2 regions of the Brucella intermedia LMG 3301 genome follow, and region 1 is predicted to be linked to the other one. Evidence: predicted binding sites of a transcription regulator. Region 1 holds the regulator's gene; the other holds the start of a gene.

Region 1 (7,347 bases):
CGGGCCCGCGTCGGCATGGTGTTCCAGAAGCCGAATCCGTTCCCCAAGTCGATCTATGAAAACGTCGCTTACGGCCCACGCATCCACGGTCTCGCCCGCACCAAGGCCGATCTGGAGGAAATCGTCGTAACGAGCCTGAAGAAGGCGAGCCTGTTCGAGGAAGTGAAGGATCGTCTGCACGATGCGGGCACCGGTCTTTCCGGTGGCCAGCAGCAGCGTCTTTGCATTGCGCGCGCGATTGCGGTCAGCCCGGAAGTCATCCTCATGGACGAACCGTGCTCGGCGCTCGACCCGATTGCAACCGCGAAGGTGGAAGAGCTGATCGACGAACTGCGCCAGAACTATACGATCGTGATCGTCACGCACTCCATGCAGCAGGCCGCGCGCGTTTCGCAACGCACAGCCATGTTCCACCTCGGCAATCTGGTCGAAGTGGGCGACACGGAAACCATGTTCACCGCGCCGACCGAAAAGCGCACGCAGGACTATATCACCGGACGCTTCGGCTGATCCGGAACTGCGTTTCAACAGACAGTGCGGCTTCCCCGCAATTTATATTACGAGGTCTACTATGCCGTCTCAGCATACCGTTCGCTCCTACGATGAGGAATTGAAGTTTCTCACCCACAAGATCGCCGAAATGGGCGGACATGCGGAACGTATGGTCGAGCAGTCGGTCGCCGCTATCGTCAATGCGGACAACGCGCTCGCACAGCGCGTCATCTCCGACGATCTCATCCTCGACGCCAGCGAGCGCGAGATCGACGACAAGGCCGTGATGATCATCGCCAAGCGCCAGCCCATGGCCGTGGACCTGCGCGAGATCATCGGTTCGATCCGCATCTCCGCCGACCTGGAGCGCGTTGGCGATCTGGGCAAGAACATTGCCAAGCGTGTTGCCGCCGTTTCGGAATCGCGTCAGCCGGTAAAGCTCTATCGTGGTCTGGAAACGCTGGCCGAACTGGCGCTGACCCAGCTCAAGGACGTGCTCGACGCTTATGCGTCGCGCTCGGTGCAGCAGATCAATGTCGTCCGTGACCGCGATGATGAGATCGATGCCATGTACACGTCACTGTTCCGCGAATTGCTGACCTACATGATGGAAGATCCGCGCAATATTTCCGCCTGCACGCATCTTCTGTTCTGCGCCAAGAATATCGAGCGTATCGGCGATCACGCGACCAACATCGCGGAGACCGTTTATTACATCGTGACCGGCCTGCAAATGCCGGCTGAGCGGCCCAAGGAAGACCTGAGCCACGGTATTGTCGTGGATGAGGCGCGTAAACCCTGAACTGCATCCGACCGGACCTGGAGTGATCCCGAGTCCGACGGCTGAGAATGAGTGAATAGCGCGGCGGCACGCGGTCGATTGGGGGGATTGTATCCACCGCCCGCCGCATTTGGATAGGGAAATACTGGATGTCACAGGCACCCAAAATCGCTGTGGTAGAAGACGAAGAGGCGCTGAGCGTGCTGCTTCGCTATAATCTTGAGGCAGAGGGCTACCAGGTCGATACCATGCTGCGCGGCGACGAGGCCGAAATCGCATTGCGCGAGAATGTGCCGGATTTGCTTATTCTGGACTGGATGCTGCCAGGGGTTTCGGGCATCGAATTGTGCCGCCGCCTGCGCCAATGGCCGGAAACCGAGCGCCTGCCGATCATCATGCTGACGGCGCGTGGCGAGGAAAGCGAACGCGTCCGCGGGTTGAGCGTCGGCGCCGACGATTATGTGGTAAAGCCGTTTTCGACGCCGGAACTTCTGGCGCGCGTCAAGGCGATGCTGCGCCGGTCCAATCCGAGCATTCTTTCGCATGTGCTGAAAGTGGGCGACCTTGTTCTGGACCGTCAGCAGCATCGGGTTTACCGCAAGGAAAAGGAGGTCCGTCTCGGACCGACTGAATTCCGACTGCTCGAATATTTCATGATGTCGCCCGGCCGTGTCTTCTCGCGCAGCCAGCTTCTGGATGGCGTCTGGGGTCCGGACATCTATGTGGACGATCGCACGGTGGACGTCCACGTCGGACGGCTGCGCAAGGCGATCAATGTCGGTCGCGCGCTCGATCCGATCCGCACCGTTCGCGGTGCCGGTTATTCTTTCGGTTGATCGACACCGTCATTCAAACTCTCAGATATAGCTCCTGATCGGCCCGCCATTTTCATCGTGGCGGGCCGTTTGCGGATGATCAGCCTGCGGCAACGTTGATCCGATTCGCATAGGCCCGACCAAAACTGCGCGCCAATCACGCATTTTCACGCGATGTTACAAATCTGTTTCCAAAGTTGACGACAACCCACGGAACCCATGGGAAACAGAATTTTTGCAGATCATTCGAAGCAGCGCGGACGTGATGGAGAAACCATCCAAGCAAAAGCGAATTAAGGCAGCGATATGGCGTGTATTGCGGGAATTTGTATCGCATTAAATCAATGCCTTATCTGAATTCGTAATTCTCGTTAATAAATTATTAATATATTTAAAGGGCTTGTAGGCATATTCGCACTCTCGATTCGGATTTCGTTTCAGGCTGTATGACCGCTGCCTGCATCGTTGGGATTTGACCCTTCGCCTTTTTTTGGCCTAAAAATTCCAAAACCTTGAATTCGATTGAGCGACAGTAGGACGTACGATTTTGATCTTCGTCCTCTTTGACTTGCACCGCAGTCAGACGTTCGCGCGCATCATTCCGGATGTGTCTGCCTGAACGAATGACTGGATCAGTTAAGGGTCCTAACATGAGATTGAGCCATTGACGCGCGCCGCGAAGTGGAAATTGCCCGTTCTTGTCGGGCTGGTGGTTGCGCCTTTCGTGGTCACCGGATGCACGACGACCGGAACCACGGGAAAAGCCAATTCGGAAAAGACGGCGGCAAGCCACGTCAAATCCGTCAATGGCGTGAAGACCTACACCTACACAGCGCGTGACAAGGAATGCCTTGAGCGCGCGATGTTCTTCGAATCGAACCGGTCCAGCCCCGACGGGCTTCTCGCTGTCGGCACGGTCGTCATGAACCGTCTCGCATCGGGCCGTTATCCCGATACGATTTGCGGCGTCGTTGGCCAGAAGAACCAGTTTGCGCCGGGCGTCCTCACCCGCAGGATGGATTCCAGGGCGCTGCCTGATGTTCAGGCGACTGCCGATGCAGTGTTGAAGGGGCAGCGCCATCCGAAACTCAAGAACGCCATGTTCTTCCATACGGCGGGCCTGAGGTTCCCTTACAACAACATGCACTATGTGCTCGTCGCCGGTGGCAATTCCTTCTATGAAAAGCGCAACCGCGATGGCTCGCTGCAGAACCCGGTCCCGCAGGAGCCATACAATCTTGCCCTCGCATATTCGCCGCAATCGCCTTCTGTTCCGCAGGATCCATCTTATGATGTGACCCTGCCGCAGACCGGTCCGGTTCCGGGAACGGAACCGACTGTTCAGGTGGCACTGGCGGAGGCTTCCAAGGCTCAAAGCGCAGACCAGAACAGCGGCGTCGGTCCTCAGGCGCGCAGTGACCGTCTAGTGCGTCATCGCGGTGTTGCGGCCCCCCAGCAGGAACAGCATATGCAGATGGCGTCCTACCAGCCGCAATTCGATACCACGGCCCCGCAGCCGACCTCGCTTGGCTATGCTCCGGCGAGCCAGAAGCAGGCTGACGCAATCGGCGCGCTTCTTCTCTCCCAGGACCGTCCCGAAGCTCCGCTCTAAGAAGCGCTTATAATCGGATGCTCTGCAACGCCGGTCTGGTCCAATCCGACCGGCGTTTTGATTTCAATGGCAGATTGCAGTTGTTTTCAGCGAAGGCGTCAGGGCCGATAGACCGGACGATAGATCACCATCGGAGCATCATAGAAATCGACCTGATTCTGCCAGGCGCGCCTGTCGGCCCTGCGATCGAGATCGAGCCGCATGAGGCAATTGGCGAAAGCGTCGGTCCTGGGTTTGAAACCATAGCTTTGGCAGGTCTGTTCGTCAGCTGCACGGCGCTGTTCGGGCGTCATCGTTACGCAGCCGGTCAGAAGGCCGGTAATGCCCAGTAAGATAAGCACTTTCTTATTCATTGCTGTCTGCTTTCTTCTGCAACTGACCGCGTGAATACTATAGCGTAAAGGCAGGAAAAAAGGTGGTGAAATTATGCCGTCTGATAAACTGTCGGTGATTCCATATCCAAAGAGGTCTTCCACCCATGGCTCCTGAACAGCTGAACCCAGTCATCGATCCGGTGAAACTTGAACGTCTTGCGGAAGTCGCCGTTCGTGTCGGTCTGCAATTGCGCGAGGGGCAGGATCTCGTCATCACCGCGCCGGTCGTGGCGCTGCCGCTGGTGCGCCTCATCGCCAAGCATGCTTACAAGGCCGGAGCCGGGCTGGTAACGCCGTTCTTCGCGGATGATGAAATGGCGCTTGCCCGGTACGAGAATGCATCGGATGCGAGTTTCGACCGTGCGGCAAGCTGGCTTTATGAAGGCATGGCAAAGGCCTATTCGGACGGCGCTGCCCGTCTGGCCATCGCAGCCGACAATCCGATGCTGCTTTCAAGCCAGGACCCGGCCAAGGTTTCACGCGCCAACCGCGCCAATTCAAAGGCCTATCAGCCGGCGCTGGAAAAGATCGCCGGTTTCGACATCAACTGGAACATCATCTCCTATCCCAATCCGGCATGGGCGCAGCTCATGTTTCCAAACGACGCGGAAGATGTTGCGACCCGCAAGCTGGCCGAGGCGATCTTCGCGGCGTCGCGCGTCGATGTCGATGATCCGGTCGGCGCCTGGGCTGCACATAATGCAGCACTTCGTACCCGCACCCGCTTCCTGAACGGCAAGGCTTATAGCGCCCTGCATTTCAAGGGGCCGAACACTGATCTGACTGTTGGGCTTGCCGACGGCCATGAATGGCACGGCGGCGCGTCCACTGCGAAAAACGGCATCACCTGCAATCCGAACATCCCGACGGAGGAAGTGTTTACGACGCCCCACGCTCTTCGTGTCGAAGGCCATGTGACCAGCACCAAGCCTTTGTCGCATCAGGGCACCTTGATCGAGAATATCGCGGTTCGCTTTGAGGGCGGGCGGATTATCGAGGCCAGGGCGAGCCGTGGTGAAGAGGTTCTCAACAAGGTGCTGGATACGGATGAAGGCGCCCGTCATCTGGGCGAAGTGGCGCTGGTGCCGCATTCCTCGCCGATCTCGCAGAGTGGGCTTTTGTTCTACAACACCCTGTTCGATGAAAACGCAGCAAGTCATATCGCGCTCGGCCAGTGCTATTCCAAATGCTTTATCGACGGAGCGAAGCTGACGCCGGAACAGATCAAGACGCAGGGCGGCAACGCGAGCCTTATCCATATCGACTGGATGATCGGCTCCGGCCAGATCAACGTCGACGGCATCAACGCGGACGGAACCCGCGAGCCGGTGATGCGCGGCGGCGAATGGGCTAACTGAGTATAGCCAGACAAAAAAGGCCGGGATTTCCCGGCCTTTATAGAAACGACGGTTGCCAGGCCGTCAGGCTCTCATATCAGTTCGTTTCCTGAACATGGGCCTCGAGGAACCACAGCGCCTTGTCGAGGCTGCGGGACGCGGCGGTAAAGATGTCAGCCGTATCGTCGTCTCCCGCTTCATCCGCGTCCTTGATCGACTTGCGCAGCAGGTTGGCAACATCGCCATAGCGCTCGATCAATGCCAGCAGATGGTCGTGAACGGCATAGATGTCGGTCGGATAAGGTTTGAGCTTGCTTTCCTTGGCAACCACCTGCGTCGTGCCGTAGGCCGTGCCGCCGATCTGTACGGCGCGCTCGGCAATCGTATCGACATGTTCGTCGAGATCGTTGCGAAAGCCATCGAGCATTTCATGAACGGCGATGAATTGCGGCCCCTTGAGATTCCAGTGAGCCTGCTTGGTGATGAGGGCAAGATCGATTGTCGCGGCGAGGTTTTCGTTAAGCAGCGCGATCATTGTCGTCTTCGTGTTGGAAGGAAGATCGTTGCGGGTTGCATGCATCGACTTCTGGGGCATTTTATCCTCACATCCTTTTGCTCGATCCGGCTAGGAGAGACTGGGAGAATGTCGCTCATGGTCGTGGGCAGCTGTTCCAACACAAACGAACCCGCCAGATCCTTACAAGGCTCGATTGCCGGAGGGGCCTTCGTTACCTTCAAGGCAACGCAAAACATTCCCGCACCCGGTGGGAAAATGCATGCCGACAGATTTTGTTCCGTGGGTCGGTTAAAAAACGGGACCGATTGGGCTTGCACCAAGTTGCGGCTTGTCGCAGCGCGAAATCTGATTTACCCGGTTGCGCATGAAAATACTCGCGCTTGATACTGCCGCTTCGTGGTGTTCCGTTGCCGTCTACGATTCCGATGGCGATCTCGTGCTTGCCGATGTGAGCGAAAACATCGGCAAAGGACACGCGGAAGTATTGATGACCTATATAGAACGCGCTTTGACGGAGGCGAAACTATCGCTCAGCGACATGGATCGCGTGGCGATCAATATCGGGCCGGGATCGTTTACCGGCGTGCGTATCGGCGTTTCGGCGGCGCGCGGCTTTGCATTGGCCCTCGGCGTTCCGGCGCTCGGCATCACAGCCTTCGAAGCGCTGGCCGCTGAAAGCCGGCTCACGAACCCTGAAAAGCCGGTGCTCGTCCTCCTCGACGCGCATCGCGGCGAAATTTATGCGCAACCATTCGATGCGAAGGGTTTGCCAGGCGATAAGCCTCTGGTCCTGTCACGGGACGAGGCAGAGGCCCTTGCCGCTTCCCAGGCGGAAAATACGGTTCTTGCGGGTTCCGCTTCCGTTTCAATCAATGAAGCGGTTGGCGGACGTTTTGCACTCGGCCCGTCAGAGCCGACCGCGACAATCGGCGTTTATGCGCGTCTCGCTGGCTCGCGCCAGCCGGGGGATGCGCCGAAGCCGCTTTACATGCGCGGGCCTGATGCAAAGCCACAGGTCGGGTTTGCGCTGCCGCGGAAGAGCGCTGGGGAATAGCCGATGATGGGCTTGCCGTTCGGCCGCTTCGGTCGCAGGGAGGTTTCGATAGAACCGCTGAACGCACAGGACAGCCATGCGATCCAGCGCATTCATGCCGCCGCCTTCCATCATGGCTGGAGCTCCGATGATTTCAGGTCGCTGATTGGCGAAAACACTGTGTTCGGCTTTGTGGCGCGTGCGGAAGGCAAGCCGAACGATGCGTGCGGCTTCGTGCTGGCCCGTCTGGTCGCAGGAGAAGCGGAAATCCTCACCATCGCCGTCGCGCGCGACGTGCAGCGGCAGGGCGTGGGGCGCGCGCTCATGGATGCCGTGCTGCGCCATCTCTACCAGGAACGGGCCGAAACGCTTTTTCTCGAGGTGGA
Region 2 (7,347 bases), 920 kb from region 1:
ACCGGCATTGTATTTCAGAATCGTGCCACAGGTGCTTCCGCCGCCGAGCTTCTGCGCCATGGCGAGATACTTCATGCCGAACTGGATGTTCGTGGACGGCTCGTAGAGGCCCTTGGCGGAGCCGGTGTAGCCGAGGCTGCGAGCGGTCGAGAGCTTGATCTGCATCAGGCCGATTTCACCGGCCTTGCCGCGCACATTCGGCTGGAAATTGCTCTCGTGACGCACAACCGCATGGGCAAGTGCGGAGGGCACGCCATAGGTCGACGCATAACGGTTGATGATGGTGGAATAGGCGCCACCCTTGGCGTTACGGGCGGTCGTCGTGTCTTTCGACTGCGAGCGCTTGCCGGTGGAACCCTTTGTGGCCGGGGCCGCACGGCGGCTGACGACCGATGCCTTCTTGGGCGCTGTGGTTGGCTTTTCCGCCGTGGCAGACTTGTTCTGCTGGCGTGCCTTGAGGAGAGCTGCGAGGTTGGTCGGTTCAGTTGAAGGGGCACTCAGCGCCGGATTCAGGCCAAACGAACTCATCGCGCCGACAAGGGCGCTAACAACAACAAATTTTACTTTCATAACCTACCGTCTTGAAACGTTTCTTTTGTCAGACCGCCTGTCTTGGGGGAGACGATCCTGTTTTTTGATCCCGCCCGATATGGCCCGTAAGAGCCCGTGACCGCTGGGATTGACGAATGAATTGGCGGGGAAATGCAGCTGAAGATTGGTTGCAAAAGTAAAATAGTCTTACAGGTTGCAACATTAGCGATTCATGCGCGGCCGCAGCGAACCGCCGTCACAGCCCCGCTGCAACGGGACTGGATCGATCTATTTTTATGAAAACATTACGAAAATCTGAAATGTTGCCCTTAGACAAACAGATCACTCGTGCCGCTTCAGGCGGTAACATTTTGCAGGGAAAAAATCAGCCTGTAGAGGGTATCTATGGTAGAAACATCGGCCACGCCGTCCACATTCTGTGGCCGAAAATGGCGCTGAAAGGCCTTAATCACGGTCTCCGTATCCTCATCGAAGATGCCAGTGATGGCAATTCCGTAGCCGTAAAGCGCCAGCATGGACTGCAAGGCTTCGACCGGCTGGCCGTTTTCGCCCCTTGCGAGAAACCTTCCGCCGCGGATCGGCGTCGGCTCGATGTAATGGGCGATACCTGCCTCATGAAGCCGCTTCCACGGAAAATTATGGCCGGGATCGGTCTTGCGGGACGGAGCGATGTCCGAATGGGCCAGCACATTCTCCGGTCTGATGGCCTGGCGCTCGCATATGTCGCGGCAAAGGCGGATAACCGCCTCGATCTGTGCATCCTTGAACGGCGGATAATCCTGGAGGTTGCCCGGGTTGACGATCTCTATGCCGATGGAAGCCGAATTGATGTCCGTTTCGCCCTTCCAGAAGCTCTGGCCTGCGTGCCAGGCCCGCGCCTTTTCGGACACCATCTGCACGATCCGCCCGTCTTCATGGACGAGATAATGCGCGGAAACTTCCATATCCGGCGACTTCAGGACCTGCACCGCTTCTTCGGCGGTTTCCAGACCCGTATAGTGGAGAATGAGAAAGGTTGGCATCTTGCCGTCGCGGCGCGGACCGAAATTGGGCGACGGGTCAAGCATTGCACCGACGAAATCAGGCCGGACAAGCGCCAGCTCCTCCAACAATTCGTTCTCGATTTCGTGTGCGCTGCTCATGCAGCCTCCAGATTCTTCTCGATACTCGCCCAGGCTGCGTTTATCGCCGCAAGACGCCTGTTGGCAATGGTTATGAATTCGAGCGGCAACCCTTCGGCCACCAGCCGGTCAGGGTGGTGTTCCTTCACCAGTGCGCGATAACGCTTGCGGGCCATATCGAAGGACACGCCGCGCTCCAGCCCCAGAATGGCGTAGGGATCGTCAGCGCCGCGCTGGACATGCCGGATCGCAATACGGTCGAAGGCCGCCTCGTCATAGCCGAAAATATCCGCCACGCCTGCAAGAAAGGTCATTTCCTTTTCGTGCACATAGCCATCGGCGGTGGCGATATGAAAAAGCCCGTCGAGGATGTCTTCCAGCAGATGACAGTCGGTCTGACCCTCACTGCACAATCCGGCAAGCTGACGCGCATAGGATTCGTAGCCCGCAACATCCTGTTTGGCGAGATCGTAGAGCCGCGCGACATGCGCCGTCTCTTCCTTAGGCACCGCGAATATATCCTGAAAGGCGCGAATTTCATCCTGGGTGACAACCCCGTCCGCCTTGGCCATCTTGGCGGAAAGCGCGATCATCGCGATGGAGAAAGCCACCCGGCGGCGCGTGTCGGCATCGCCTTCAAAAACGGTGCGCACGGCTTCGATAACGCCAGTAATGGCATTCGACGCCACGGACGTGACGAACTCACCGATGCGGACCCAAATCGACATGGCACTTTTCTATAGAATTCCGAAAGGACTGAAAACCGCCTAGGCAGGCGAAAATTGAAAAAACAAACATTTAGAAAGAATATCGAACCGCAGGCTGAGAGCCTCAATCAAAAAGCGTCGGGCCGTCGCGAAAATGGTGATTTTCGAGTACCGAAGCGGAACGTACTTAAGGTTACGTGAGCACCGGAATACAGAAAGGCGTCATTTGCAGACCGGCATGACGACTGTTGGACCAGGCTCTTACATTATTGCTGGGGCTCGCGGTCGTTGAAGGAGCGCTGTGCGGCAGCAGCCGCAGCCTCTCCAGCCGCCTGTGCCTGCTCATCCGTCTGGCCCACCGACTGAGCGGCGGCAACCGCATTTGCGCGCGCCCTTTCGATGGCGGCGGCTTTTTCTTCCGGGGTCACCACGCCTGAACTCTCGCGAAGCGACTTGACCAGATCGGGACCTTTTTCCGTGCCCGTGCTTTCTGCCGGCTTGGCAGGCTGCGAAATGGCGGCAGCGCCCTGCTCTCCGCCATTGGTCGTGGCAGCGCTTTCGTCATCTCCCTTGCCGCATGCGGCAAGCGCAACGAGAACGATCGCAGAAATGAAAAAGAGAAAGTTACGGTTCATGACGAAAGCCATAACCGAACCGAGCCTGCGTTGAAACACGGAAAACGCAGAGCGCCCGTCTTTTCCCACTGTGGTTGCCTTAACGTTCATGTCAAATCCGAAACCGGCCGAAGCCGTCAAGCACGAATGGCGACCCGACACCGGATCGCCATCCGCCTGCAAAGCAGTCACGACATCGCACCCTTAGTTGGAAGGTGCGGTCCCCGTACCCGGCGTCGATGGTGCCGGGGTGGCCGGAGTGGTCGGCGCTGGCGTCGTGTCATTGTTCGAAGGCGCTGCCGGCGTGGATGGTGCCGGTGCGTTGTTCGTGTCGTCCTTCTTGTCGTTGCAAGCTGCAAGACCGAGAAGCGATACGGCGGCGACAGAAGCAATCAGAAACTTCTTCACTTAGGCTCTCCTTCCTAGGTTAGGCTCTTGGCCTGGTTTCAGGCATCAATGGCAAGCTTTGCCAAACGCCTCTCTGTTTCTCCGTGCGTGGCCGGTTTGCCCGGCCAATCACCTTTACGGTCGCTCATCGACACAGAAGTCCTGTCGACTGAGACCTTCACAGGGAAAAACGGCAACAGCGCGGAAAAGTTCTCTCAAATAGTCTTACCGAACGTAATAAAGCGACAGTATTACAGGGCAGTAGCCCATTTTTTCCCGTTTATAAGCCCGCAATTATTTCGTCACGTCCCTGTCATTGGACGATGTTTAACTTTGCAAAATCGAAGTCGGGATTCGAGGATCAGGGGAACTTTTGATGACAGAGCAGGCAACAGACGGCACAATTCTCAAGCGTGCTGTGACACAAAACAACGCTCTTTCGCGCGCGGGCTTTTCCGAAAGATTGTTCGCGTGGCTGTTCAAGGGGCTGGTCTATCCGCAAATCTGGGAAGACCCGGAAGTCGACATGGCGGCACTTGCCATCGAGCCCGGCCACCGCATCGTCACCATCGCTTCCGGCGGATGCAATGCCATGTCCTACCTGACCGCCGATCCGGCATGCGTGGAAGCGGTCGATCTCAATCGGGCGCATGTCGCGTTCAACCGGCTTAAGCTCGCCGCCGTCAAAAACCTGCCTGATTACAACGCTTTCTACCGCTTCTACGGCAAGGCCGATGACAAGACCAATCTGGCGGCCTACAAGCGCTTCATCCGCCCGCACCTCGACAGCGAAAGCCGCGCCTATTGGGAAAAGCGCAAGTGGAACGGCCGCCAGCGCATTTCCATTTTCTGGCGCGACCTCTACCGCCACGGTTTGCTTGGCGTCTTCATCGGCATGGGTCACCGCGTTGCGCGGCTCTATGGGATCGATCCGCGCGACATCTTGAAGGCGCGCACCATGGAAGAGCAGCGCAGTTTCTTCGACACCGCGCTGGCGCCGCTTTTTGAAAAACGCATGGTGCGCTGGGCGACGGCCCGCAAATCGTCCCTGTTCGGGCTCGGCATACCGCCACAGCAATATGATGCCCTTGCTACCGCCGGGAATGGCGACATGGCGCTCGTCCTGCGCAGCCGCCTTGAGAAACTCGCCTGCGGCTTTCCCCTCACCGACAATTATTTCGCGTGGCAGGCCTTCGGGCGCGGCTATAGCGGCAATGAGGAGACCGGTCCGCTGCCGCCCTATCTGTCGCGCAGCAATTTCGAAACGGTGCGGGCGCGTGCCGACCGCATGACAGTGCAAAACGCCAGCTATACCGATTTTCTCGCCGCCAAGCCCGCCGCTTCCGTCGACCGCTATATCCTGCTGGATGCGCAGGACTGGATGAATGACGAGCAGCTCAACGCGCTGTGGATCGAAATCACCCGCACGGCCGCGCCGAACGCCCGCGTCATCTTCCGCACTGCTGCTGAACCGAGCCTGCTTCCGGGACGGGTAGCGCCCGAGATACTGGATCGCTGGGAATATCAGGCAGACGAGTCCCGCGCCCTGCATGATCGCGACCGCTCGTCGATCTATGGCGGCTTCCACCTCTATATCTTGAAGGATGCCTGACATGCTGCGCAGCCCATGGAGCGTTCAGGGTATGGACCACGCCAACCTCATGGATCGGGTCTACCGTCGTCAGCGGCATTTCTACGATGCAACCCGCAAATACTATCTTCTGGGTCGCGACCCCATGATTGCGGGGCTGGACGTTCCCCGCAACGGCACGGTTCTGGAAATCGGCTGCGGCACGGGCCGCAATCTGGTGAAGACTGCCGAACGTTATCCTGACGCCACGCTCTTCGGCATGGATATTTCCGCGGAAATGCTGGATACCGCCCGCCGGGCGGCAGAGCGCGTCGGCATCGAAAGCCGCGTCCGCCTCGACCGGGCCGACGCAGCGCAATTCGATCCGGAGCGATTGTTCGGACAAGCGGGCTTTGACCGGATTTTCATTTCCTATGCGGTGTCGATGATCCCGCAATGGCAATCGGTCATCCGGGAAAGCGTCCGGCACCTCAATGCGGGCGGCGAACTGCATATCGTCGATTTCGGCGATCAGTCTCGCCTGCCGCGCTGGTTCGCAAAAGCTCTGTTCAAATGGCTGGAATGGTTCCACGTCACACCACGCAGCGACCTTTTTGCGGTTTGCGATCAGCTCGCGCAGGAACGGCACGCCACTGTTGAAAAGCGCATTCTGTATCGCGGCTTTGCCTGGATAGCGGTCGTTCGTTCGGCGATGCCAGCCACTTCAACAGATTAGCAGCAAACTTGCCCGGCAGACTGGTGACGTCCGCCTCCGGATCGCGTAACCGTTAGAGGACTGATTCGCGACACGGAACCACTATATGAACCGTCTGGCCAGCTGCAGCATTCTCGCCCTCGGCGCTTTACTTCTTTCCGCCTGCACGACGGTGGACTACGACTTTTCCGACGTAAAGAAATCAGGTGGTTCGGTAGCCCGCATTCCACCGCCGTCAGGCCCGGTGAAGGCGCCCCGTTTCGGGGATCGCGACCCGCACGACTGGACCGGCAAGACGCCGTGGCACTATCCGATCCACGGCACGGACGTTTCCAAGTACCAGACCAATATTGACTGGAGCGCCGTTCGCGCCAGTGGCATTTCCTTTGCCTTCATCAAGGCGACCGAAGGCGGCGACCGGGTCGATGACCGCTTTCAGGAACATTGGAACGGCGCCCGTCAGGCAGGCATCGCGCGGAGCGCCTATCATTTCTATTATTTCTGCCGTCCGGCGATCGAGCAGGCGCGCTGGTACATCCAGAATGTGCCGCGTGACCCCGGCGCGCTTCCGCCCGTTCTCGACATGGAATGGAACCCGCAGTCGCCAACCTGCAAGCTGCGCCCCAACGCAGCCGTTGTGCGCAAGGAAATGCGCATTTTCCTGCAAGCGCTGGAAAAACATTACGGCAAGCGCCCGATCGTCTACACGACGGTCGATTTCTTCGATGACAACGATCTGCGGCAGATGGCGGATTATCCGTTCTGGCTGCGCTCCGTCGCCGGTCATCCTGACGAAAAATACGGACCGCATCCGTGGACGTTCTGGCAATATACGGGCACCGGCTCCATTCCCGGCATCAAGGGCGACGCCGACATCAACGTCTTCGCAGGTGACGCCAATACGTGGAAAAAGTGGCTGGAAAGCAACAAGGTCCGTTAACACGGCCCAGTTTGGCGGTTCACACCAAGTTTTGCTTCATTTCCGGGGCTTGTTGGGGCAATAGCAAAACAATCCTCGGAAGGGAGCCGACTGCTCCCGGTTTATTAGTGTGAGTTACCAATGAAGTTGTTTGCTTCAGTTATCGCAGCCGCCCTGCTGGCATCGACAGCCATGTCCAATGCACAGGCCGCCGCGTCCCCGGCGCCTGCTGCGGCCCCGGCTGAAAACGCCGTCAATCTTCCAAAACCGGAATGCGAGATCGATTTCGGCCAGTGGATGGACAATCTGACCAAGGAAGCCCGGGACGCCGGTGTCGGCGAGAAGGGCATCGCCGAACTGCACAAGGCCATGCTTGAGCAGAAGGTGCTCGACCGCGACCGCAAGCAAACTGTCTTCAACCTGACCTTCACCGAATTTTCCAAGCGCCTCATCTCGGAAGCGCGCCTGAAGAAGGGCCGTGACAACCTGGTCAAATATGCCGATGTCTTCAAGAAGGTCGAAGACACCTATGGCGTACCGGGACCAGTCCTTGCCGCCTTCTGGGGCCTGGAAACCGACTATGGCGCCATTCAGGGCGATTTCGACACGCTCAATGCGCTTGTCACCCTTTCCTATGACTGCCGCCGCCCGGACCTGTTCCGCCCGCAGCTGATCGCCCTTCTCAAGCTTTTCGATCAGGGGGTCGTCGATGCGGCAACCACTGGCGCATGGGCTGGCGAAATCGGCATGATGCAGCTTCTG

The links. The regulator PhoB, encoded in region 1, activates phosphate uptake and scavenging genes when phosphate is short. The targets are predictions, from matches to a motif close to TGTCATNNANCTGTCAT.
Positions count from the first base shown of each region.
Region 2: the regulator PhoB is predicted to act here: its motif matches at 3,682-3,698, upstream of OINT_RS07770 (BtaA family protein).

Region 1 is NZ_ACQA01000001.1:2,550,669-2,558,015, forward strand. Features, by position in the region: gene pstB (phosphate ABC transporter ATP-binding protein PstB) at 1-510, shown strand, start outside; gene phoU (phosphate signaling complex protein PhoU) at 572-1,294, shown strand; gene phoB (phosphate regulon transcriptional regulator PhoB) at 1,423-2,109, shown strand; gene OINT_RS12265 (cell wall hydrolase) at 2,753-3,700, shown strand; gene OINT_RS12270 (hypothetical protein) at 3,799-4,053, opposite strand; gene OINT_RS12275 (aminopeptidase) at 4,179-5,432, shown strand; gene dps (DNA starvation/stationary phase protection protein Dps) at 5,509-6,006, opposite strand; gene tsaB (tRNA (adenosine(37)-N6)-threonylcarbamoyltransferase complex dimerization subunit type 1 TsaB) at 6,293-6,982, shown strand; gene rimI (ribosomal protein S18-alanine N-acetyltransferase) at 6,986-7,347, shown strand, end outside.
Region 2 is NZ_ACQA01000001.1:1,628,983-1,636,329, forward strand. Features, by position in the region: gene OINT_RS07745 (lytic transglycosylase domain-containing protein) at 1-570, opposite strand, end outside; gene OINT_RS07750 (N-acetylmuramoyl-L-alanine amidase) at 888-1,694, opposite strand; gene OINT_RS07755 (J domain-containing protein) at 1,691-2,401, opposite strand; gene OINT_RS07760 (hypothetical protein) at 2,647-3,105, opposite strand; gene OINT_RS07765 (hypothetical protein) at 3,199-3,402, opposite strand; gene OINT_RS07770 (BtaA family protein) at 3,758-4,993, shown strand; gene OINT_RS07775 (class I SAM-dependent methyltransferase) at 4,995-5,687, shown strand; gene OINT_RS07780 (glycoside hydrolase family 25 protein) at 5,773-6,606, shown strand; gene OINT_RS07785 (lytic murein transglycosylase) at 6,727-7,347, shown strand, end outside.